4 regions of the Fictibacillus sp. NRS-1165 genome follow, and region 2 is predicted to be linked to each of the others. Evidence: riboswitches for the same ligand, from Rfam matches in the RefSeq annotation. Region 2 holds a riboswitch; each other region holds the start of a gene.

Region 1 (5,543 bases), on a different contig from region 2:
AGTGTCAGTCATCAGGTTGCCCATACCGCTGAATGCCCAGTGATCATCATAAAATAAAAAAGACCGGTTCCCCAAAGAAGGGAACCGGTCTTTTTTTGTCAGAATCCAGAACTTTGAAGACCTAGCTCGCACCAATTACGCTGTCCAGCCCGGCTGATAAAGATATTTTACGTTTCCCCCGCCTCCCGGGACGATGAATCCGCGGAACGATTTCTTGTCCTCTTGCTTAACAAGGACTTCACGAAAAACAAAAAATTCTTCTTTTATAACGACGTATTCACTAAGATCTCCACTACGGAGATCAGAAAGAATTTCAGCAGCCATCTGTTTGTTCAATCTCATAATCCTCCATTACATAAGATTCCTATATTAGTACACCATATCCTCGCAGGTTGTGTCCAATGCTTTCTCACATGAAAAGCGCCTTTACATAAACTTCTTTTTCAAACAAAGACTATGCAAAAACGTTTGATTGCTATCATAAATTCATTGCTTAGAAAAGGATATATGGATGATGAAAAATATGTTTCAGGTATACCGTTTGGATTGGAAGGACATATTGACTATCCCCACTGCAGCCCTGCTGACTTTGGGTTAATTGTGCTGCCTTCTGTTTATGCCTGGGTAAATATCAAGGCCATGTGGGATCCTTACGAAAACACGTCAGGCATAAAAATTGCCATCGTAAATGAAGATACAGGTGCTATGCTGCAGGACCAGCCCATCAATTTAGGCAGGCAAGTCGTTAAAAATTTAAGGCACAACGATAAATTAGGCTGGACTTTCGTAGATAATAAAACGGCCCGTGAAGGGGTCCTCAACGGAAAATATTACACCAGCCTTTACATACCTCCCGACTTTTCGCGTAAGATTTCAAGCATTGCGAGCAAAGACCCTGAGAAGCCTGAAATCATATATACAGTCAATGAAAAAATCAACGCGGTCTCCCCTAAAATTACACAGTCAGGAGTCTCAACCATTATCAATCAGGTTAGCGACAACTTTACGAAGAGCGTAGGAAACACCATATTTAAAAAATTTAACGAAGCTGGAATTACACTTGAAAAAGAATTGCCAACCATACTCAGCTTTGAACAAAGATATTCTCTCTTGAAAAGGAGTTTTCCAAGTTCAATCAAATGGGAGAACAGCTTATCTTTCTTGACCAAAAGATGAATGAATTAGATAAACGAGCAAAAATGAAGAAAAAACTTCAAATGAGCATCCCGACGATCGACAGGCTTGGTGATGTTATCCTGCAAACGGAAGAAAAACTTCCGCAAATGAAGCGCGTGTTAGATCAACTCGCTCCTCTTCAGGACAATTTGGCAAAATTGGAGTCTGCAGATGATATAGCAGCAAATCTCGAACAATCACTTATTGATCTTAAGTCTGCAATAGATGAAGCCATTGCAATGGGCAATGCTGCAAATAAAACCAATCCAGAGGTATCTTTTGAGCCTGCCGAACTGCAAGCGATGAAAAGGCACCTTCAGGATCTCGAGAATATGATTCGCCAAAACAAAGGGATTCTTACAGAACGTACTGCATCCTATTTGAACCCCCTGCACAATCTGTTTTCAACTGCCCAGCCTGACTGGCCGGCACTCGAACAGAACATTAAATACGCAGCGGAGTTTATACGAAACGATTGGCCAGCAGCTAAGCATGACCTCCAAAAAACAGCTGTATTACTGGATACACAGCTGCCAAAGCTTGAACGATCGGTCCACCGGGCAGCACTGTTTGCAAAAAAAGATATGCCTGCCATGAAGAGATCGATCACCCGTACCGCTGACAAAATCAGAGATTTTGAACGGAACAACAATCTTAGAGATATCATTAAAGCCTTAAAAAACGATGCTCAAAAGGAAAGTGATTTTCTGGCATCTCCGATCACCTTGAAGGAGAAGAAGATTTTTCCGATTCCCAATTACGGCTCAGCGATGACACCTTTTTATACCTTGCTGGCACTGTGGGTAGGAGGGATGCTGCTCATCTCTTCCCTCAGAGTAGGTGAAGTACCCCGTGAAGGCAAAGTTTCCCCGCTTTCTTTTTAATTTTGGAAGGCTTCTTACCTTTGCCTCGATCGGCATGCTTCAGGGCCTTGTTGTATCTCTAGGTGATCTGTATATTATACATGCTTACATTGTCGATAAGATTTGGTTTGTTTTGTTTACCATTTTTCTGAGCGTCGTCTTTGTCATTCTCACTTATACACTTGTATCCATCTTTGGAAATGTCGGAAAAGGCCTCGCGGTTATTTTTCTCGTTCTGCAGTTTTCAAGTTCAGGCGGAACATTTCCTGTGACAATGACCTCTTCCTTCTTTCAAAAACTTAATCCGTATATGCCCTTTACTTATGGAGTCAGTTTATTGCGTGAAGCAACCGGGGGGATTATTAAAGAGGTTGTACTTTCTGATCTATACCATCTGCTGCTTTTCCCCGTTATTTTTCTTTCAGCTGCCCTGCTGCTGCGAAGACCGATGCACAGATTTCAGAATAAAAGAGGAACAGGCTCGAATAAAGCAAGAATTCTCCAATAATGTTTTTTAGCCCGTGGCAGGAAATTCTTCCCGCCCGCTGCCTTTTCATACTCCTCTTCCAGGTCGGTAAGTGTCAGCTGAAATAAGTGACGCTCATCTTTCTGATAAACGTCCATGGTGATCAGTTGATGAATCAGCTGATTCCTTTTCGTTTCCACGGCTTTCCTTAATTGATTTACCATAAAAATCCCTCCTCTTTGTTAAAGCATTGACTAACAAGAGCTGGAAACAAAAAAATAAACGCCGCCATTTTTATGACGAAGCGCCATTGGTTGACCAATCAGCAAATCCTTATATTTCATAGTGAATTAGTCGGTTTTATAAACAAATAAAAACCTCTTCTTGCGGAAGCAAATACGCACAAGAAGAGGTTGAATCGCCATCAAATTAAATCACACTCTTCTTATCATTCAAGCCGATTGCTTGTGGAATTGGCACAGTGCTCATAAAGAGCCCGCTGCCGAGGCTTCAAAGGGCCAGATCCCTCCACCTCTCTAAATAAGAAATATAAGGTAATTTTTATTCTCTTGTTTTATCATTATATGAGTTTCCATTCTAAAGTCAAGACTAAACATTCACTCTTTTGGCATAACTTCTCCAGGCTGCAGGACTGGTGGTTGAACAGTGACCGAATCCGGGTACTTGATCCCTTGTCCTGTATTTAGGCAAATCACCTTTTCATCTGCCTTGATCCAGCCTTTTTCCCTCAGTGTTTTTGCTGCTGCAAAAACTGCTGCCCCCTCTGGACAAATAAAACTTCCTTCGAGTTCTGCGATTTGGCGCTGTGCCTGACTGATCTCCTCTTCAGAAACAGCAACAGCACATCCCTCCGTTTCATAAATCGCTTCAAGGACGAGAAAATCTCCAATTGCTTTCGGGACATTGATCCCAAATGCAGCTGTCTTGGAATTTTCCCAGAACTCCGATTCATTCTTGTTTTCTTCCCAAGCTTTTACGATCGGCGCGCATCCCTCTGCCTGAACAGCGACTAGACGTGGCAATTGCGCTCCTTTAAAGAGGCCCAGTTCCCTGAACTCCTTTAATGCCTTATAGATCCCGATCAGCCCGACTCCTCCACCAGTCGGATACAAAATAACATCTGGTGGATGGCTTTCTGTCTGCTCAAGAATTTCATAGCCCATCGTTTTCTTACCCTCTACCCGGTAAGGCTCTTTTAACGTCGATGCATCATAGAAGTCTTCTTCTTTCACTAGTGAAGCAACAATCTTACCTGCATCACTGATCAGGCCATCTACAAGAATAAGCTCTGCACCGGAAATCGCAACTTCTTTTCTCGTGATTGCAGGAGCATCCAACGGCATGACTATGAACGGTTTAATGCCTGCTCTTGCTGAATAGAGCGACCAGGCTGCCCCTGCATTTCCATTGGTCGGCATTGCGAGCTGCGTGACACCAAGCTCCTTGGCTTTTGAAACGCCTACCGCTGATCCTCTTGCTTTAAAGGATCCGGTAGGTATCATTCCCTCATCCTTCATCAACAGGTTGGCAATCCCGAGCTTTTTACCAAGAACCGGCATTGGCAATAGAGGTGTCATTCCCTCTCCGAGTGTCACCACATGGTCAGGATCAGTAACCGGGAGAAGTTTATGGTACCTCCAAAGGTCATTCCTTTCTTTATCGATGATTTCATTATCCTTTTTCAGCTCATCTAAGCAATAGTTTACTAGAAGAGGTGAACCGCACTCGCACAATTGATTAAGCTCATGATGCGCATAAATATTTGCGCATTTTGGACATTCCAGATGGCTGATGTAGCTGAATGACATAACATACCTCCATTATTCCTTACCGGAAAAGAACCGCAAAAAGCACCGTGGTGCATATGGAAGAACCTGCACCGCGGTGCCTTCAGTTTTCTGATCAGCAACCTTTTGATTGTGTATGAGTAAAATTCTAAGACATATATTCCGATAAGTCAACTCGGAAATCTACAGCGAGTTCAATTGACGCGAAAGAATCTTTTCCTTAATTTCCTCGATTTGAGCCAAATGTCTTTTTTCATGGTAACCAACGAAAGGGATCCATTGCTTCAATGACATTGGGCCGAATACCGGGTGCGGATAGGACTTTTGTTCTAAAGCGTCTGTATTGGCACTGTTCTCAACCTTTTTCAGCTCTTTACGTGATTCTTCCAGCTTTTCTTTTATTTTTTCAAGTGTCAGGTACCGTTTTGCTGGAACAACAAAAACAGGAGCATCCACTTTCCTGCTTCGGTCCACGGTCAAATCAATTGGTTTTTGTTCAGCAGGCATCGAGATTTTGCTTTTTAAGCGGTTTGAAATGATGATCGCTATGGACCTTTCCATGAGATATAAGTGATGCATCGTCTGCATGATCGACCATCTGCCCTTTTCCTCCGGTTCATTTAACTGGTCATCGCTTAACCCGCCAACCGCTTCAAGCAGTTGTCTTCTAATCTCATCGTTTTCATTCATGGCTTATTCCTCCCATCGTTGTCAGGGCACCGTGCTAATAAAGGCGGTCTCTGTACCCTTCCTGCAAGCTCTCTACCTGTTCTGCACTCATATTTGGAATGTTCATGTGAGCGGCCATCATTGCAGCTGCAGAAGGCAGTGATTCTTGCGGCATCCATGATTCCGGACTCCAGAGCCCGGATCGGATAAACGCTTTGGCACAATGCAAGTAGCATTCCTCCGCCTTCACCAGAATCCCAAACAACGGCAGTTTTCCATTGACAGCATTTAACTCCAAGAGCACCTTGTCACGGCAGATTATCGCTGTTCCGTTCACTCTCAGCGTTTCCCCGAGGCCGGGAATCATAAATAACAGACCAACCCGTGGGTTTGTTAGAATATTTTTAGCAGAATCCATTCTTTTGTTGCCGGGACGTTCCGGGATAAATAAGTAGTGATCATCCAGCACTGTTACGAATCCTGGGGCGTCTCCCCTTGGTGAAACATCACATCTGCCTTCCGAATCAGATGTCCCAAAGCTAAAAATGGGGACATTGAAAT
Region 2 (5,543 bases):
GATTACCGTCATGTTCTCAGATCCTTTCTCTATTACTCTCCGATTTCACTTAGCGGCACAAACGTTGGAATGGTTGCACCTTTATAAATTTCATTTATCTTTTTGGCTGTTTCTTTTGATTGGTAGATTTTCGCTATCTTCTTCAGTGACTTTTTATTTTTATCTTCTGTTCTGGTTGCAATGATATTGATATACGGCTTTGCAGTCTTGCTTTCAAGGAAGATGGAGTCTTTCTTCGGATTCATTCCGGCATCAACAGCCACGCCATTGTTTATGATTGAAGCAGCCACATCAGGAAGCACACGCGGTGTCTGGCCGGCAACTACCGGTTTAAGCTTCAATTGTTTTTTGTTCTCCACCACTTTTTTCAGATCACCATTTCCATCAAAATTCTTTTCCAGTTTGATGAGTCCTGCACTCTGCAGCAGAAGCAGGGCACGCCCCATGTTCGTCGCTTCATTAGGTAGTGCGATCGTTGATCCAGCCGGGATATCCTTAACATCTTTGTATTTTTGGGAATAAACGCCCATCGGTGCAATGACCGTAGTTGCTATCGGTGCTAAATCCAGTTTATGTTCTTTTTTAAATGCGTTAAAATAAGAGATCGTCTGAAACGCATTGGCGTCAATATCTCCATCAGCCAATGCTTGATTCGGTCGGACATAATCGGAAAACTCTACGATTTCCAAATCGATGCCTTCTTTTTCAGCTTTTTGAGCAATATACTTCCACACGTCGCTGTCAGAGCCGCTGATGCCTATCTTTACTTTTTCAAGCCCTTTTTCATCTCCGCCGCTGCACCCGCTCAAGAATGCCGACATTAAAACCCCGATGACTAAAATGATCAGTGAATATTTTTTCATAAGATTTCCCTACTCCCTTTTTCTCTTTTTATCTTCTTCTAATTTTTCTGGACAATATGTTTCCTGCGCTCTGCAGCCCTTGTACAAGGATGACGAGCAGAACGACAGTGACGATCATGACGTCTGTATCAAATCGCTGATAGCCATAGGCAATGGCCAGATCACCAAGGCCTCCGCCCCCGACAGCCCCTGCCATCGCTGAAGCACCCACCAAACCAATCGTAGCAATCGTAAACGACAGGATTAGTGAGCTGAATGCTTCCGGCAGTAGGATGCGGAAAATGGTCTGCCAAGGTGTAGCCCCCATCGCTTCTGCGGCTTCGACAATACCCGGATCGATCTCAAGCAGGCTGTTTTCCACGAGCCTTGCGATATAGGGGCCGGCATATACAATCAATGGTACAATCGCGGCGGATGTCCCGATGGAAGTACCGACGATAAATCTTGTAAACGGGATAATCGCCACCATTAAGATGATGAACGGTATCGAACGCAATACGTTTACAATCGCATTTAAAATATTAAAGACAGCCAGGTTCTCAAGAATGTGACCTTTCCTCGTAACTACGAGCACGACGCCAAGCGGAATCCCGATGGCAGCCGAGAACAAAAGGGAAAAACCGACCATTGTTAATGTGTCACCGGCTGCATTTAAAATGTCGACCCAAAATGTACTCCAATCAACTTGCATGAGATGCAACCTCCCTAACTTGTACTTCGCTTTGGTTCACGAAAAAGATCGCTCTTCTGATTTCCTGTTCGTCACCAATCAATTGGACAACAAGATTTCCGAAAGGCACGTCTTGAAGTTCTGTGACATGGCCGTACAGTACACTGACATCCACGTTGAATTTTTTAGCGATCTGCGAGAGCAGCGGCTGGCCGGTGGAAGCTCCGGTAAAGACGATCCTGAAAATCTTATGATTGCGGTCCTGCTTCTTAAGCAGGACTTTCAGGGATTCAGGAAGTTCATCCTGAAGAACCGAACTGACGAAGCGCGTTGCCGTCTCCGTTTGAGGCTTCGCAAACACATCAAAAACGCTCCCCTTCTCGATCACCTCTCCCCCTTCCATCACAGCGACGGAATCGCAAATTTCGCGAATGACATTCATCTCATGCGTAATGATGAGAATGGTAATGTTATATTCTTTATTGATTTTTTTTAAGAGCTTTAAAATACTGGCCGTCGTCTGCGGATCCAAGGCCGAAGTGGCCTCGTCACACAATAGCACTTCCGGATCCGTGGATAGCGCCCGGGCGATACCTACCCGCTGTTTTTGTCCGCCGGAGAGCTGGTCGGGATATTTATGACCGTGCTCTGTCAAACCTACAAATTCCAGCAGATCATTCACCTTCTCCTTAATGGCGGATTTCTTCACCCCGAGCAGGTAAAGCGGCGTCGCAATATTATCAAAAACCGTCTTTGCATTGAGCAGATTAAAATGTTGAAAGATCATGCCGATATTTTTCCGTTTTCTTCTCAAGTCTTTTGGAGACAATCCAGCCATGTCGTCTTCCCCGACAAAAACGTGTCCTGATGTCGGCTTCACCAGAAGATTTACACAGCGGAGCAAAGAGCTCTTTCCTGCTCCGCTATAACCTACAACTCCGTAGATCTCTCCTTTTTTCACCTCAAAGCTCACATTGTTTAGCGCTCTGACCTTATTTTTGCCACTCTCATAAAATTTGGTTACCTCTTCAAATCGAATCAATGGCTCCGTTCTCCTTCCTTCACTATCGCTTCCCTAAACAGCAAAAAGGCCTCTTCTTGAAAACAAGAAGAGGCCTAAGCATCAAAGAGTCGCTGATCTCTTCTTATCTTCCAAGCGTCATCGCTTGCCGGACTTGGCACAGTATTCCGAGTAAAACAGGAACCCGCTGCCGAGGCTTCAAAGGGCCAATCCCTCCACCTCTCTGGATAAGAAAAATATATATTTAATTACAACTAAAAAATCTCTTCCTAAAGAAAGAAGAGATGAAGTATCCATAAGGAAACGAGCTGCTCTTCTTATCTTCCAAGCCCATAAGGAACTTGCTGGAATTGGCACAGTGTTTTTCTAAATGAAAAACCCGCTGCCGAGGTATCACAGGGCCATATCCCTCCACCTCTCTGGATAAGAAACACGTTCATATTTTGTTGATGTTACTTATCTTAAACCATACTTTACTCGCATGTCAAATCTTTTTTCAGGGTTCTCTGATCAGAATAAAACACGGCTTTCATCAGAGCTAGCCAGACAGCTCCCCAAGCCACTCCCGCAAGGACATCCGTAAAATAGTGGATGCCTAAATAAACTCTGCTGAGCGAGACAAAACCGATATGAAGTGATAATAACATCATCTTTGTTTTTCTTGACAGCCTTTTCGTTAACATGACCAATACACCATACATTGCCGTAGCATTCATCGCATGTGCACTTGGAAATCCATATCTAATAAAAAACGGTTTTGTCGAGGGAGCGCGATAGTCCCATTTCTTTCTTAAAATCGAATTAACCCAGCGGCAGCCTGCCAAGTTAACAACCAAAAATAACGCTTTCCTTCGCTGTCCCTTCTGGCTGTATCGGCACGCTGACAGGAGTGTCGCTGGAATCAGCACAAAACCCGAACCAATAATGGAGTACAGCCTCAGAAAAATATCGATAACCTGTATGCCCCGCAACGAAAAAAAAGCGGAGCTGGTTTTTCGGTCCATTTTCATCCAATAAGCATTTTTACGAAGTTTAACCATTACATTCAACAGCAAGATCCCGATAAATATAATGCTAAATACAGCTCTCTCATCGTTTTTCATTTCTGCCCTCACTTCTAAATACATCTATGTACCTATCGTTTCATGAGGCACACTAATTTATTCACGGTCTTTCTGTTACTGGAACCCTCGCCTATAGTTTTACCGCTTCTTTTTCTAAAAACACCATGATACTTCCATGCTCGACTTTTTGCACATAGCGTTCAGCGGTTCGTTCAGAGAGGTCCAATGACATCAAAAGTTCTTTAAGGTCGTCCTCCGAGTCTTCACCGAACATGGATGCAAATGGACCGGCAGCAAGCAGCGGGCCTATACCTGGAACACCAAGGCCCGGTACCGCTATGGCACCGCCAATACCGCTCAGAAAACCTGCAATTGTACCGTAAGCCGCTTCATTTACATCTTCATCCAAATGTTCTTCTGTAACATTCGTTTTATCGGAAACCCGATCCATCTTTCCGTCATCTTTAGCAAGGATGGAAATATCCTTTGCGCTGTATCCTTGTTCCACAAGGGATTGTATACTGTTAATGGCTTCTCGTTCTGTTTCATAAACTCCAATCACCATTTTGCTCATATGTATTTGCCTCCTAATCAATGACTCATTTATAATTAGTATTTACCCCAACCCTGTGTCTGTAAACAGGCAGGATAGTTATGAAAAAACTCCCCTCAAAAAACGGAGGGGGAGCTGTGAATGGATTTTACCGTTAGGAAAGGCCTGCCCGCTGAAAAATTGATTCCTTTTGCTCGGCTTCTTCGCGAGAGTCTCCAAGAACAAGCCCTTGTATAAGGGTATCGGCATCTTCATATGGGCTTTCATTTCCATCATAGATGGACAGCGGAATGAAATAGCCATCTTCTATTCCTCGTTTCACACAATCGTAGAGAGGCTCTATGCCACCGATGGATTTCCAGGATACGTATTTAACGACCTTTTGCCCCAGATGCTCTTCTATGCTGTCTCTAAGAAGCAGGGCCGCAGTGGAACCGTTCACTCTGTAATTCAGATCAAAAGCAATCTTTCTTCCATCAGGCGTAACGGCAATATCAAACCCAGCAATTCCTTTATAACCCCGTTTACAGCCTTCTTCCATAATTCTTCTGCCGATCTTAACTACCTCATCACCGGGCTCTGACTCTTTATCGACCCAGTTTCCTTCATATTTTCCGTCATTCGTTATATTTTGTACCGCAGTGCCAAGATAAAGAAGACGTTCATCCGCCGTACATGCGAATTGAACGCAATAATTTTGTTCAATTTCCAAGTATTCTTCAATGACAATCCCTTCACAGGAGGCAAAGAAATCAGCTGCCTTCTTTATGTCCTCCTTGTTTCTGCAAATGAATACATCGAACCCTGCAGCATTTGCCTCATTGGTTGCGGCTTTCACAACACAAGGAAAAGGAAAGTCTGCTAATTGATCATCAAGCTCCGCAGACGTAGTTGATTTTCTTTTCGGAGCGTGCCCGGGAGGAACCAGCTCTTCTAAATTCGCTTTGTTGTTTAAGTACTGAACGAGCCCCGGATCAATCCAATAATTCTCTGATGACATTTCTTCCTCTGGGTGAATATGCTGAACTACCATCTTCTTCCGCTCGTTTTCTAAACGGCCGAAAATCCTGCGGTAATCCTCTTTCGTCGAATATTCATGAACCGGAAAACGCAGCTGGAGGCCTGCTCGTTCATAAAGCTCTGTTGCTTTTTGCGTGGTTACTGCCCTGCTGCAGATCACCGGCATGCTTCCCAATACTGCAAACTGGCTTCCCGTCAGAAGATCAAGCTTTACTGGACAATCAGGGATCCACTTATTGTGTGCGAACGATGGCCTTGGATTAAAAATGAGATCAGGACCGTAAATTTCAGAAAATGTAAAACGCGGAACAATTGCTGGTTTGCTTATCTGCATGGATTGTACCTCCTGAAC
Region 3 (5,543 bases), on a different contig from region 2:
GCCAAACGCCCGTCCGATCTCAGGAAGCTTGGAGGGCCCGAAGATGATTAACGCAATCACTAACATGATAACCAAGCCAGGTATACCGATATTTTGAAACATTGCATTTCCTCCTTAAGGTTCGATGCCCTTACGATCGTTCATCTCCTACCATAAAGAAGTTTTGTTGAGGAACTGTGAAGAAAAATTTAACATTTAATAAATTTAATAGGCTAGTCAATAAAAGTTGGTTTTCGTGGAGTGTGATGGAACCGGCTAGTGGAGGCAACCGCCGTCCCTTATACCATATTAATCGCCCGTGCCGCCACTACGACAAGCGTAACCAGTGATATCATCGATTGTGTCATCATCAGAAGTTTCGCCCGCCGGGAATATACAGCTGTATCCGCCGGGCTGAAGGCGATACTTGTATTGAACGCTACAAATAAATAATCAAGAAAATTCGGCTTCCATCCTTCCCACTCAGGAAAAGACGAAGTCATCTGGGGAAAAACAATTTCCGGTTTTCCTGGATTTTCGGAATTTCTTCGTATGGGACCACCTTGATCAATCTCCCAGTACCATATGGAAAAAATGAGCACATTCGCCGACCATAGAAGAGCGGCGCATTGAAACAGTTCAGCTGCGCTCGGTTTACCAAAAAATAAAGAACTTACCAAATCCACCATACTGCTCATCAGAGCGAACGTTAAAAATAGAACCCGAAGGATGGCAAACTTCCTTGACCATAAATCATGTTCGGAGCTAACCGCGAAAAGTAAAGGAATATAAAGAATAAAGGCTATACAATAGACCGGCCAGTTCGGGCCGATTGTCACCGTATTGGATAGAAGTTTAAACAGGATTCCGATGATGACGATCGCAACATCAGACGGCCAGCGGTAGTCTTTGTGCTTACTCATTTTCCATTTCATAAAGACCGCCAACTTAAAAAAAGGTAGTCAATATACAAAGACCTGCTTGTCCTCATATACCGCCACCTTATACTATGTCATCGAAAATAGAACGGTGATTCCGGCAACCTGTCATTCATTTGGGTATCCGGCTTTATTCAAAAAGCGGTATTTTCGGATCTCTGCCATTGATAACCAGTACCGTCTGAAGCTGGCCACGATGGTGGTAGATATGACCAAGGATTTCCAGCAGCCATTCGTATCTTGAATAGGAAACACCCCACCAGGAGGTCGTGACGGCTGACCATTCTTCAGTCGAAAAACGCGCCGTATTATCTTTTAAAAAGGCAAAATGAGCAAGCAGCGTCTCCTTTATCTCCTTTTTGGTCTGCGGCTGGTGCCTTTCATAGAACTCCTCCATCTCCTGCTGGGTGGCCTCATTCATGATCAGGAAATCCGCTTGGCAGATCACTGCCAGATGGGCCAGCAGTTCCCGTACCGTCCTTTTCTTCTCTCCCAGTGAAAGTTCCAGGTCACTTTCATTTAAAAACTCCAAGATTTGAACAATCGACTGGTTGGTGATCTCAAGCTGATGCATAATTGGCTTTACGAATTCCATGAAATCTCCTTTCTGTCTTCACATAAACAAAAAAACCCTCGATTAAGGGTTTCATAGTGAAAATTAAACGCCTGTGCGTCGATGCTGGTTGTTCGCCTTTTTCGTCTGCTGGCTTTTCATTGGTTTCGTTGATTTAACTGGGTTGGTGGAAAGCTTCCCACTGGCTTGATGCTGCTTTTTTTCAGCCAGCTTTTGCTTGATTGCTTCCTGATAGCTCAGCTTTTTAGGCTGCCCGTTCGTTTCAGATGACATATATCCTACCTCCTTATGCCGTGTAGATCATATTGTCATGATATCGTCTTCTGCACGTTTTGTCTGCAATTTTTTTACACATGAACAGTCCGTTTTCGGTGCATCGACAAGTTTTCTAGGAAAAAAGTCATTGACAATGATTTGAAACCCTGCCATAATACGAAGTAATTTGATATGAGTACACTCTTATTAAGAGCAGGTGGAGGGAATTAGCCCTATGAAGCCCGGCAACCATTCATGCTGAATAGCCAGCATGAAAACGGTGCTAAATCTAACAGCGAAAGCTGAGAGATGAGAGGTCAGCGGATTTATACTGAAGCCCTCTGTCTCTCTTTGAAGACAGGGGGCTTTTAGTTCGACTCCACGCTCTCCAAGGCAGTGTAGGTTTATCAAAAAAATACATGGGGGTTGGGGAACCAATGAGATTAAAAAAATGGGGATTATTATTACTGGGAGCACTGATTGCAGCAGCATTAACGGCATGCGGATCATCAAGCACGAGCGGCGATGGGAAAAATCCGGAAAAATTGACCGTCGGCGCCTCAAATGTACCACACGCCGTCATATTAAAAGAGGCCGTTCCGTTGCTGAAGAAAAAAGGAATTGATCTGAAGATCGTTAAGTTCCAGGATTATGTTCTGCCAAACAAAGCACTCTTCAATAAAGAGATCGATGCAAACTACTTCCAGCACATTCCTTACCTGGAACAGCAATTAAAAGAAAACCCTAAGTATAAATTTGAAAACGCCGGAGCGATCCACATCGAACCAATGGGCGTTTACTCTAAAAAATACAAATCGCTAAAAGAATTGCCAGACGGTGCAAAAGTCATCCTTAGCAATTCCGTTGCTGAGCATGGCCGTATCCTTTCAATCTTTGAAAAAGCTGGCTTGATCAAGTTGAAGGCTGGGGTCGGCTACAAAGCACAGTTGAAAGACATCGTTGAAAATCCGAAGCATCTGAAATTCAAAGCAGACATCGAGCCAGCTCTTTTAACAAAAGCCTACCAATATAACGAAGGTGACGCGATCGTCATCAACACGAACTATGCGATTGATGCAGGACTCAATCCGAAGAAGGATTCCATCGAGCTCGAAGGAACAGATTCTCCGTTTGCCAACATTATCACTGTTCGTAAAGGCGACAAAGACAAAAAAGCAGTCAAGACCCTCGTTGAAGTGCTTCATTCCAAACAGATCCAATCATTTATTGAAAAAGAATACAAAGGCGCTGTACTTCCGGTGTCCGAATAAGAAAAAATGCCTGGAGAATAATCTCCAGGCATTTTTCGTTTTGACGTGTTTGGCACGTAAAACGGGAAAAGTGGACTGTAAATGTTGAAAAGCCGCATGTAACTCCCGAAAAGTGGACCGTAAACCATAAAAACCGGCTTGTAAATCAACTGGCCCTTCAAGGAAAACGCATTTTTAGCCGGACACCGTTCCACGATGATCATATGCGATTGTAACGTTGGCTTTGATCCTTTCTTTAACCCCATCCGGCAGATACAAATACGGCTCTGCTGCCTCATGATTCATCCATGCTACTTCCTCGATCTCATCGGGACTCAGGATCCCCATTTCACCGCCAATGATTTTTCCGAGGAACGTAAAGAAAATCACATGATGGCCTCTTTCTTCAAAGAAGGCTTCAGATACTCCAAATAAATGTTGCAGCTCAACCTCCAGACCCGTTTCTTCTCTTACTTCACGGATCGCACCTTGTTCGAGTGTCTCCCCCTCTTCCACAGCTCCCCCTGGGAGTGTGTAGTAGGATTCTTTTTCTCCGTAGTTTTTAACCATTAGAATATTTTCTGACTCTTCATCCCATAACAGCACATAGACGACATCAACTCTCTTCATTTCATGCTCCCCTCTAAGCGTTTTCTTCTTATTTCTTCTCCACGATCAGAAAACCTCTTTTTGTCATCAAATGACCATTGATGTTCAGGGGGAAAATAAAAAGAACTTCCCTGTACGGAAAGTTCTTTTATAACACCCGCCTCTTAATTCACCTTAACCGTGCGCGCGATCGCAATGAGGCTCAACAGCTGTTCTACGGCCGGTTTTTGGCTTTTGTACACGTCAAGAAGCTCCAGTTTACGCTTAAGGATATCTACTTGTAATAGTTCCTTGACGTTAAAATCAAACATATAGAGATTTTCCTTTACTATTTTATGCATGATCTCCGCTACTGCCTTGTGTTCAGGATGTCCATATTCTCCATACAGGTTATGGGTTACAATTTTTTTATAATCCCGTTCATTAACCACTCTTGAAAGGTCTTCCTCCAGTTTTGGGCGGTTCACGTGCTCCGTCCAGGCATCTTTATAAGCCCACATTTCATATTCTGCTCCAACGAGTTGCATAGCCCGTTCAAACTCTTGCCGCCTTTCCTCATTATCTCCATCCGTTACACATACTACTTTCCATCCTTCTTCTTGGATCAATTCATCTCCGCCGAAGATTAGTTCATCATCCGGATGAGCAACGACCATTAGTTTATTGGTTTCTGCCATGATTTATTTCTGCCTCCTGCATGATATCAAGTAATATCTAGTTATCCGTTTCCCTTTCACGGCTGCCATTAAACTTGCTCAGTCTATGAATGCAATAGGTGCTTTGAGGGAATAAACCTAGTATATTTCACAACGCAGGGAGGCTCGCCCATGAAACCTGAATCCATATTAAGGCATACTGAACACCGGCCATTCCCTCTTCCCAGAGGACCATGGTTCATGACCCAGACATGGAATCATGTATTGTTTGCTCACTGGCCACTACCTGTTGAGGCTCTCCAAAATCACATCCCCTCTTGTCTGGATATTGACACGTATGAGGAGACGGCATGGATCGGAATACTGCCATTTTTTATCGATCAATTCCATGCCAGATTTCTGCCGCCAATACCGCGGGCAAGTTCTTTCCCAGAGTTGAATGTGAGGACCTATGTGAAATACAGAGGCATCCCTGGCATCTATTTTTTCAGTTTAGATGCCGCACAACTTCTTGCTGTGAAGGGAGCCAGAACTTTCTTTCATCTGCCTTACTTCTATGCTGAAATGGAGCTGGATCGAGTGGACAGAAAGAACATCATTTTCACAAGCAAAAGAGAAGGCGGCGGTTCCGAAATACTTTTACACTATCGGCCTGTATCGAGACCATTTGCATGCAAAAAAGATACGCTGGAGTATTGGCTGACTGAGCGATACCGGCTATACACAACACATAAAAAAAGTTTATATTTTCAAGACATCCACCATCTTCAGTGGCCCCTTCAAAGAGCAGCTGCGAGTTTCCGAAAAAATTCGGCGATTTCTTGTATCGAATTACCGTCTGTCAGCCCCATTTTGCATTACGCGGATTCCCAAAAGGTATTATTTTGGCCAATGCACCGAATTCGGAAGTGATGTTAACAAATCAAAAAGAACCGCTCCAAATACAGAGCGGTTCAAAGTATTTCTATTTTCGTTTCAATAATTCTTTATCCAGGTCATGGTGCACTTCTGAAGCAGGAACAGTTGGATTTGGTATATTTCCTTCAGGAGCGGGATCCGCATAATATTTAAAATCCCCGGTTCCGTCCGGTGCGCTGCCTGTCGCCCACAGGCCTTCAGCTGATTGTTCGCCCTCAGATAAGTTCCAGAACTTGTAGGCTTCTTCCTTTGCTTCCATTTCCGCTTCTGGCGGGAAGGTTGCTGGTACGACAATACCGTTCTTCTCTTCCAATTCTGCGATCGCTGCCATCCATTAATATTGGTGATAACGGTCTCGTGCAAG
Region 4 (5,543 bases), on a different contig from region 2:
AATTAGTACCTAGTAATAACACTAACCTATAATTTTTTGGGGGGTTGAATATGAAATCAAAAGCACGGCTGACAGCGATCGGCACGTATGTACCGGAGAAAGTCCTGACAAACGAAGATCTGCAGAAGCTCGTCGATACTAGCGACGAATGGATTGTACAGCGTACCGGCATGAAGGAAAGAAGAGTGGCAGGAGAGCATGAGTTTGCCTCCACATTGGCTATAAAGGCTGTTCAAGAATTAACCGAACGCTACAGCAAGGGACTTGATGATGTTGATGCCATACTTGTTTCTACAACCACACCTGACTTTGTTTTTCCAAGTGTAGCCTGCCAAATTCAAGACTTTTTCGGTATTCCTCATACCCTCGCCTACGATTTTAATGCTACCTGTGCTGGATTTACATATGGCCTTCATATGGCAAACAGTTTGATCACCTCCGGCCTCCATAACAAAATTTTAGTTGTAGCAGCCGAAACGCTGACAAAAGCAACAGACTATACGGACCGATCTACTTGCATCCTTTTTGGTGATGGAGCCGCAGCTGTTTTGATTGAAAGAGATGAGGAACATCACAGTTTTCTTTCTGCCCATTATGGGACGAACGGAGATGGAGGAAGACATGTGTACCGAACGAATTTTTCCACCAGCATGAAGGGGTGGGAGATGGAGAAGACAGATAAGATGGTCCAGAATGGGAGAGAAGTCTACAAATGGGCAGTCCGCACCATTCCTGAGGGTATTCATAAACTTATAGATCAAGCGGCCATGAAGCTGGATGATGTGGATTGGTTTGTACCTCATAGCGCTAACTTGAGAATGATTGAGTCGATTTGTGAAAAAGCAGGGTTTCCGGAAGAAAAAATGCTCACCAGCGTGGAGTTCTGCGGAAATACTTCCTCGGTTTCTATTCCGCTAGCGATGGATCTGGCTATAAAAAAAGGAAAGCTGAACGATGGGGACATCCTTTTGCTGTATGGATTCGGCGGGGGGCTCACACACGCCGGCCAATTGCTGCGATGGAGCCCTGATCCTGCGAAACAATCACACTGAGAAACAGCCGCTCACGGGCGGCTGTTTTTATATTGGACAAGGAAATAAAAATCAAATGGAGTATATGTTGAATGGAAGGCCAGATAATTATGTGGAGGGTGGTGCAAGGATGAGACAATGGGAAACGAAGATGGTACGAACGAAACGCGGAAACTTTGAAGTGTTTACAAAGGGGAAAGGCGTTCCTTTATGTGTAATCCATATTTACCCGGTATGAAAATTTTAGATGGAAGCCCTGAGTATATCATAATTGAACAGGCAGATCCCAGGCTTAAGCCCGAAGAGTGGAAGCAGGGGCTGTCAAAAATTTTACTGAGAGCCAAGAAGCAGAGCCTTCAGCGGATTCAGGCTGTACTATTACGGGATGGCAGAAATTATGAGAACCTTGCAAATGAATTAATCCGCAGGGGATTTGTTTATTACTCTTCCAAGGTAGATGTATATCGGAATCTAAGCGGATTAACAGACCAAACCTCTATGTTTCAATGGCTCTCTTTGAAAGATGAAACCCTGACTGAAGCCGAGTTCATCGAAATATGGAGGGAATGCATGCTGCTTTCGGACAATACTCCTTCATCACTTACGATGGAACAACACTTACAGTCCGTAAAAAAGGAACTTGGCAGCGGATGGGAATATTCCTGCCGGGTGTTTTATGATAATAAGGGCCCAAAAGGGATCTCCATTCCTCATATTGAACCAGGTACTTCAAATGAAGGCAGATTGTTTTATTTCGGAGTGCTTCCGCAAGAACGGTTTAAAGGGAGCGGAACGAAAATGCATGGCCAATCTTTGTCGTTCTTAAAGGAGATGGGGGCGGAATATTATATCGGAAGTACGCACCTGGCCAACCAAAAAATGCAGCGGGTGTTTGAGAAAAACGGGTGTGAAGCAAAAGCGTATACTGACGTATTTTATAAGTATTTTGAACATAAATAACAGCTCGTCTGCATGCAGGCGGGCTGTTTAGTTTTGATTTTCCAGACTGATTCCTTTGATCGCATTAAGCGCCGCTAGTCCATCACTCGGGTATCCGTTCGCCTGTTCCATAGGCATGAGGGAAAAGAACACGTATTAAAACGAAAAGTACGTGAATTGGTAAAAGAAAAGGTTACGGATACGAAGTGCGCCGACCTTGTTGATGACATTTCCTGTACCGACATGAATTCTGACCTTTCTCCAAAGATTCTGGCGAAAAAGTAATGTCCGGATTCATGCAATAATGTTACGGCAGGCAGAATGAAAAAAAATGATAAGAAAAATTTCCATATCTCTGTAAAACCAAACAACTCGCCAACTCCCTTTTGTGCTTATCATGCTCTCCATTCTTTTGCCTGATTCGCTTTAGGACAAACATCCAAATTCACCCGAAAAAATAAAAAAACTCAGCATTATGCTGAGCTGTAATTTCCAATTATTGAAACAGTCCTGAATGCAGCACTTCATTTGCTGCAGAAACGATATTGAACAAGAAAGCTCCCCACCATAATACACGGCCCCGTGGTGAAACTTTGCTCCATCTTTTTCTCTTGCTTTGTTCTTTGAAATAGACGAGAGCAGCAAGTGCTGTGATATTAAAGAAAACCATGCTCCAGCGGGCAACAACAAGGTAAGTCGGGCTGACTAATCCACCGGCAAGCAGCAATCCATTAATTAGGAACAGCATATAGAAAAACGGAAGACTTTTCATGTCATCACTTCTCTCCAAGATGATCAAATCCTCGTTTATTCTAACACCGCCATTATGAAATGGGAATGGGTTTGCTCAATGGTTAACAATGTTGACACAATTACTTCCCTACCGCATATTAGTGCTTTTTTTTGGAGGCACGTGAATGACGTCAGAAGACGAAATCATCACCATCATGCTCCCTCCGTACGCTTTCGCTCGTATAAGAATCGGCTGGTTGAAACGGTTCTGAAAACGGAAGTCCGGGCCATACCAGCTTACGGTCGCATCTCGCCCTTTCGGTACATAAGGGACAAGCCTGCTGTGTGAAAAACGCTGAACGATATGAAGTCCTGCCCGGTCAACTGCATTGAAAAGGGTAGAGGACACTTGGCAAATTCCACCGCCGACTCCTTCCGAAAGCTCCCCCCGCACGATAACAGGAGCACGCATGTACCCCTTATCCGATGTTCGTCTGCCTACAACACCATTAAAGGAAAAGGTTTCTCCAGGAAATACGACATGGTTGTCAATGGCTTTTGCAGCAAGTGAAATATTATGGCTCCTGGATTCGTTGGAACGGTTGAAATAGGTAACATAATGAGCAAGTTGGTTCGTGCGAATATTTCCAAGAAGCTCGCTGTCCACTCTTGGATGGACCGGTAATTGAGGAATTTCAAGTTTTACAGGCCCCTTACTGAAAAAACTCATATAAAATCGTTCTTTAAACGCTTTTTTATAGAGCATGGATCCTTTTTTTTCAGAAGTGATTCCTCCCGATTCATTGATCCTTGCGTTTAGAGGCGGACGGTAGATCTGCCCCTCCAATTTTGCCGTAAACAAGTCAAGTTTCTCGCCGTCGATAACGGGCGTACCCGGCAGCGGGATCATGAAGTCTTTTCGATCAACGATCGCAATGGTTTGCCCTTCATGTACTAAAGATATGCTGTCTGGTATATTGAGGGGCTGGACAGCCAGCAATATACCGGTTAACCAAGAAAGCAACATAACGAACAACCTCCCAACAATTAGTATGTTGAAGGCTGAATCGTTTTATGTAAGAAGGTTGAAAATGTATCGGCGACCCGGCTGTTTTTAGATTTTTCAAAAATGTTATTGACTTTGTATTCTATACCTGTTTTAATAACAATTAATCCGATGGGGTTTATATGATTTAAACCTACATAATTTTTTCTTATTAAGAGAGGTGGAGGGAATTGGCCCCATGAAACCTCGGCAGCGGACTCTTTCAGAGAACTGTGCCAAATCCAACAAGCAGCAGCTTGGACGATAAGAAAGGAAGAACATGCAATACACTTCCCCTTACACGTCCATGACAGGTAAGGGGAGGTTTTTTATTTAAGAGTAAAAAAATATCGTACAGCTGATTGGTAAACCAAAGGCCGTGTCTTGAAATTTGCAGACATGGTCTTTGGTTTTCTTTCGTACATGAACCTTTTTTCATTTGAAAGGGGGAATTTTATTCGCAGCACGGCCATTCAAATATTGCGTCGACCGGACGACCGGAGGCTTTCCTAAAATAAGGAGGTTTCCGGTTGTTTTTCTTTTGCCGAATCGTAAAGAAGAAAGGGAGATTGGTAATGACTTTACTGCAAATTAGAAAACTGGATCGAAGTTTCCAAACGGGGAAAAGCGTGATGAAAGCACTGGAACGTATAGATCTCAGTCTGAACAAAGGTGAATTTATCACGGTGATCGGCCCGAGCGGCTGCGGAAAAAGCACGCTGCTAAAGATAATTGCTGGTTTGGATACAAGGCATGAGGGTGCTGTGATGCTTGATAATCAAAAAGTATCCGGGCCGAGCATCGATAAAGGATTTATTTTTCAGGAACCAAGATTATTTCCGTGGCTGACTGTTGAAAAAAATATTGCGGCAAACTTGCCTTTGAAAGAAAAAGAAACAAAAGAAAAAGTAAGCGAACTGATCAAGCTTGTCCGATTGGAAGGATTTGAAAATGCTTATCCAAAAGAGCTGTCAGGAGGAATGGCACAAAGGGTATCGATCGCAAGGGCCCTGCTTAGAAATCCTAAGGTTCTCCTCTTAGATGAGCCATTTGGAGCCCTGGATGCCTTTACACGGTCACATATGCAGGAGGTGCTCCTCGATATCTGGGAAAAGAACCGGACAACGATGATCTTTGTTACACATGATATTGATGAAGCGATCTATCTTGCCAGCCGAGTTGTTATTATGAATCCCCGGCCGGGCACGATTCGGGAGGTAATACCGATCGAACTGCCGCATCCCCGGCGAAAAACGGATTCCGCCTTCCAAAAAATACGGCAGCGGGTATTGAGTGAATTTGAAAAAGTAGAAGTAAACGAACAATCAGAAGCTGTCCAATAAAAAACGAAGCAAAGGAGATGAAAGGATGAGCGATCAGACTGGAGTATTAACGACAACCAACTTGGATCGAAAACAGAGAAGAAAAGAGTCCGCCGTAAAAACAAAAAACCGAAAAAAAACACCCCTTTCCCATTGGGTGAGAGGATTAGCACTGCCGTTTTTTATTCTTGTCATCTGGGAGGTTGCAGGTGCCTATGGACTGATTTCAGCCACCTTGCTGCCTCGGCCGAGTGAAATTTTCATTGCATTTAAAGATCTCATCCGCACGGGAGAGTTATTTACCCATTTTAAGATCAGTCTGTTGCGGGCGATTACAGGATTTCTGCTGGGAGGGGGGCTTGGGCTTTTGGCTGGGCTTGTTGTTGGATTTTCAAGTAAAACAGAGCAAACCCTGGATCCGACCTTACAGATGCTGCGGACCATTCCATCGCTGGCTGTGATCCCATTGTTCAT

What was found. A riboswitch is a leader RNA that binds a small molecule or an ion and turns the genes downstream of it on or off. The one in region 2 is predicted to bind S-adenosylmethionine.
Region 1: linked by a shared signal. The riboswitch ahead of ABHN01_RS23500 (Fur-regulated basic protein FbpA) and the one ahead of ABHN01_RS22630 (methionine ABC transporter ATP-binding protein) in region 2 are both predicted to bind S-adenosylmethionine.
Region 3: linked by a shared signal. The riboswitch ahead of ABHN01_RS23330 (MetQ/NlpA family ABC transporter substrate-binding protein) and the one ahead of ABHN01_RS22630 (methionine ABC transporter ATP-binding protein) in region 2 are both predicted to bind S-adenosylmethionine.
Region 4: linked by a shared signal. The riboswitch ahead of ABHN01_RS02775 (ABC transporter ATP-binding protein) and the one ahead of ABHN01_RS22630 (methionine ABC transporter ATP-binding protein) in region 2 are both predicted to bind S-adenosylmethionine.

What each region holds. Positions count from the first base shown of each region.
Region 1 is NZ_JBDPNU010000079.1:15,881-21,423, forward strand. Features, by position in the region: gene ABHN01_RS23475 (universal stress protein) at 1-57, shown strand, start outside; gene ABHN01_RS23480 (hypothetical protein) at 136-336, opposite strand; gene ABHN01_RS23485 (YhgE/Pip domain-containing protein) at 508-1,176, shown strand; gene ABHN01_RS23490 (hypothetical protein) at 1,140-2,060, shown strand; gene ABHN01_RS23495 (YhgE/Pip family protein) at 2,029-2,547, shown strand; gene ABHN01_RS23500 (Fur-regulated basic protein FbpA) at 2,499-2,729, opposite strand; SAM riboswitch class I at 2,948-3,052, opposite strand; gene ABHN01_RS23505 (threonine synthase) at 3,123-4,334, opposite strand; gene ABHN01_RS23510 (DinB family protein) at 4,497-5,003, opposite strand; partial or broken gene ABHN01_RS23515 (pyridoxamine 5'-phosphate oxidase family protein) at 5,038-5,543, opposite strand, start outside.
Region 2 is NZ_JBDPNU010000065.1:3,133-8,675, reverse strand. Features, by position in the region: gene ABHN01_RS22645 (M20 family metallopeptidase) at 1-12, opposite strand, end outside; gene ABHN01_RS22640 (MetQ/NlpA family ABC transporter substrate-binding protein) at 33-863, opposite strand; gene ABHN01_RS22635 (methionine ABC transporter permease) at 892-1,554, opposite strand; gene ABHN01_RS22630 (methionine ABC transporter ATP-binding protein) at 1,544-2,575, opposite strand; SAM riboswitch class I at 2,676-2,788, opposite strand; SAM riboswitch class I at 2,869-2,984, opposite strand; gene ABHN01_RS22625 (phosphatase PAP2 family protein) at 3,028-3,657, opposite strand; gene ABHN01_RS22620 (general stress protein) at 3,749-4,192, opposite strand; gene ABHN01_RS22615 (ATP-grasp domain-containing protein) at 4,326-5,525, opposite strand.
Region 3 is NZ_JBDPNU010000077.1:5,370-10,912, forward strand. Features, by position in the region: gene ABHN01_RS23310 (twin-arginine translocase TatA/TatE family subunit) at 1-102, opposite strand, end outside; gene ABHN01_RS23315 (DUF1345 domain-containing protein) at 279-914, opposite strand; gene ABHN01_RS23320 (DinB family protein) at 1,048-1,512, opposite strand; gene ABHN01_RS23325 (hypothetical protein) at 1,576-1,764, opposite strand; SAM riboswitch class I at 1,948-2,062, shown strand; gene ABHN01_RS23330 (MetQ/NlpA family ABC transporter substrate-binding protein) at 2,184-3,017, shown strand; gene ABHN01_RS23335 (NUDIX hydrolase) at 3,192-3,626, opposite strand; gene ABHN01_RS23340 (PIG-L family deacetylase) at 3,770-4,282, opposite strand; gene ABHN01_RS23345 (YqjF family protein) at 4,433-5,173, shown strand; partial or broken gene ABHN01_RS23350 (manganese catalase family protein) at 5,226-5,543, opposite strand, start outside.
Region 4 is NZ_JBDPNU010000009.1:4,069-9,611, forward strand. Features, by position in the region: gene ABHN01_RS02755 (ketoacyl-ACP synthase III) at 51-1,052, shown strand; gene ABHN01_RS02760 (GNAT family N-acetyltransferase) at 1,242-1,991, shown strand; gene ABHN01_RS02765 (hypothetical protein) at 2,467-2,760, opposite strand; gene ABHN01_RS02770 (VanW family protein) at 2,851-3,729, opposite strand; SAM riboswitch class I at 3,914-4,018, shown strand; gene ABHN01_RS02775 (ABC transporter ATP-binding protein) at 4,323-5,090, shown strand; gene ABHN01_RS02780 (ABC transporter permease) at 5,116-5,543, shown strand, end outside.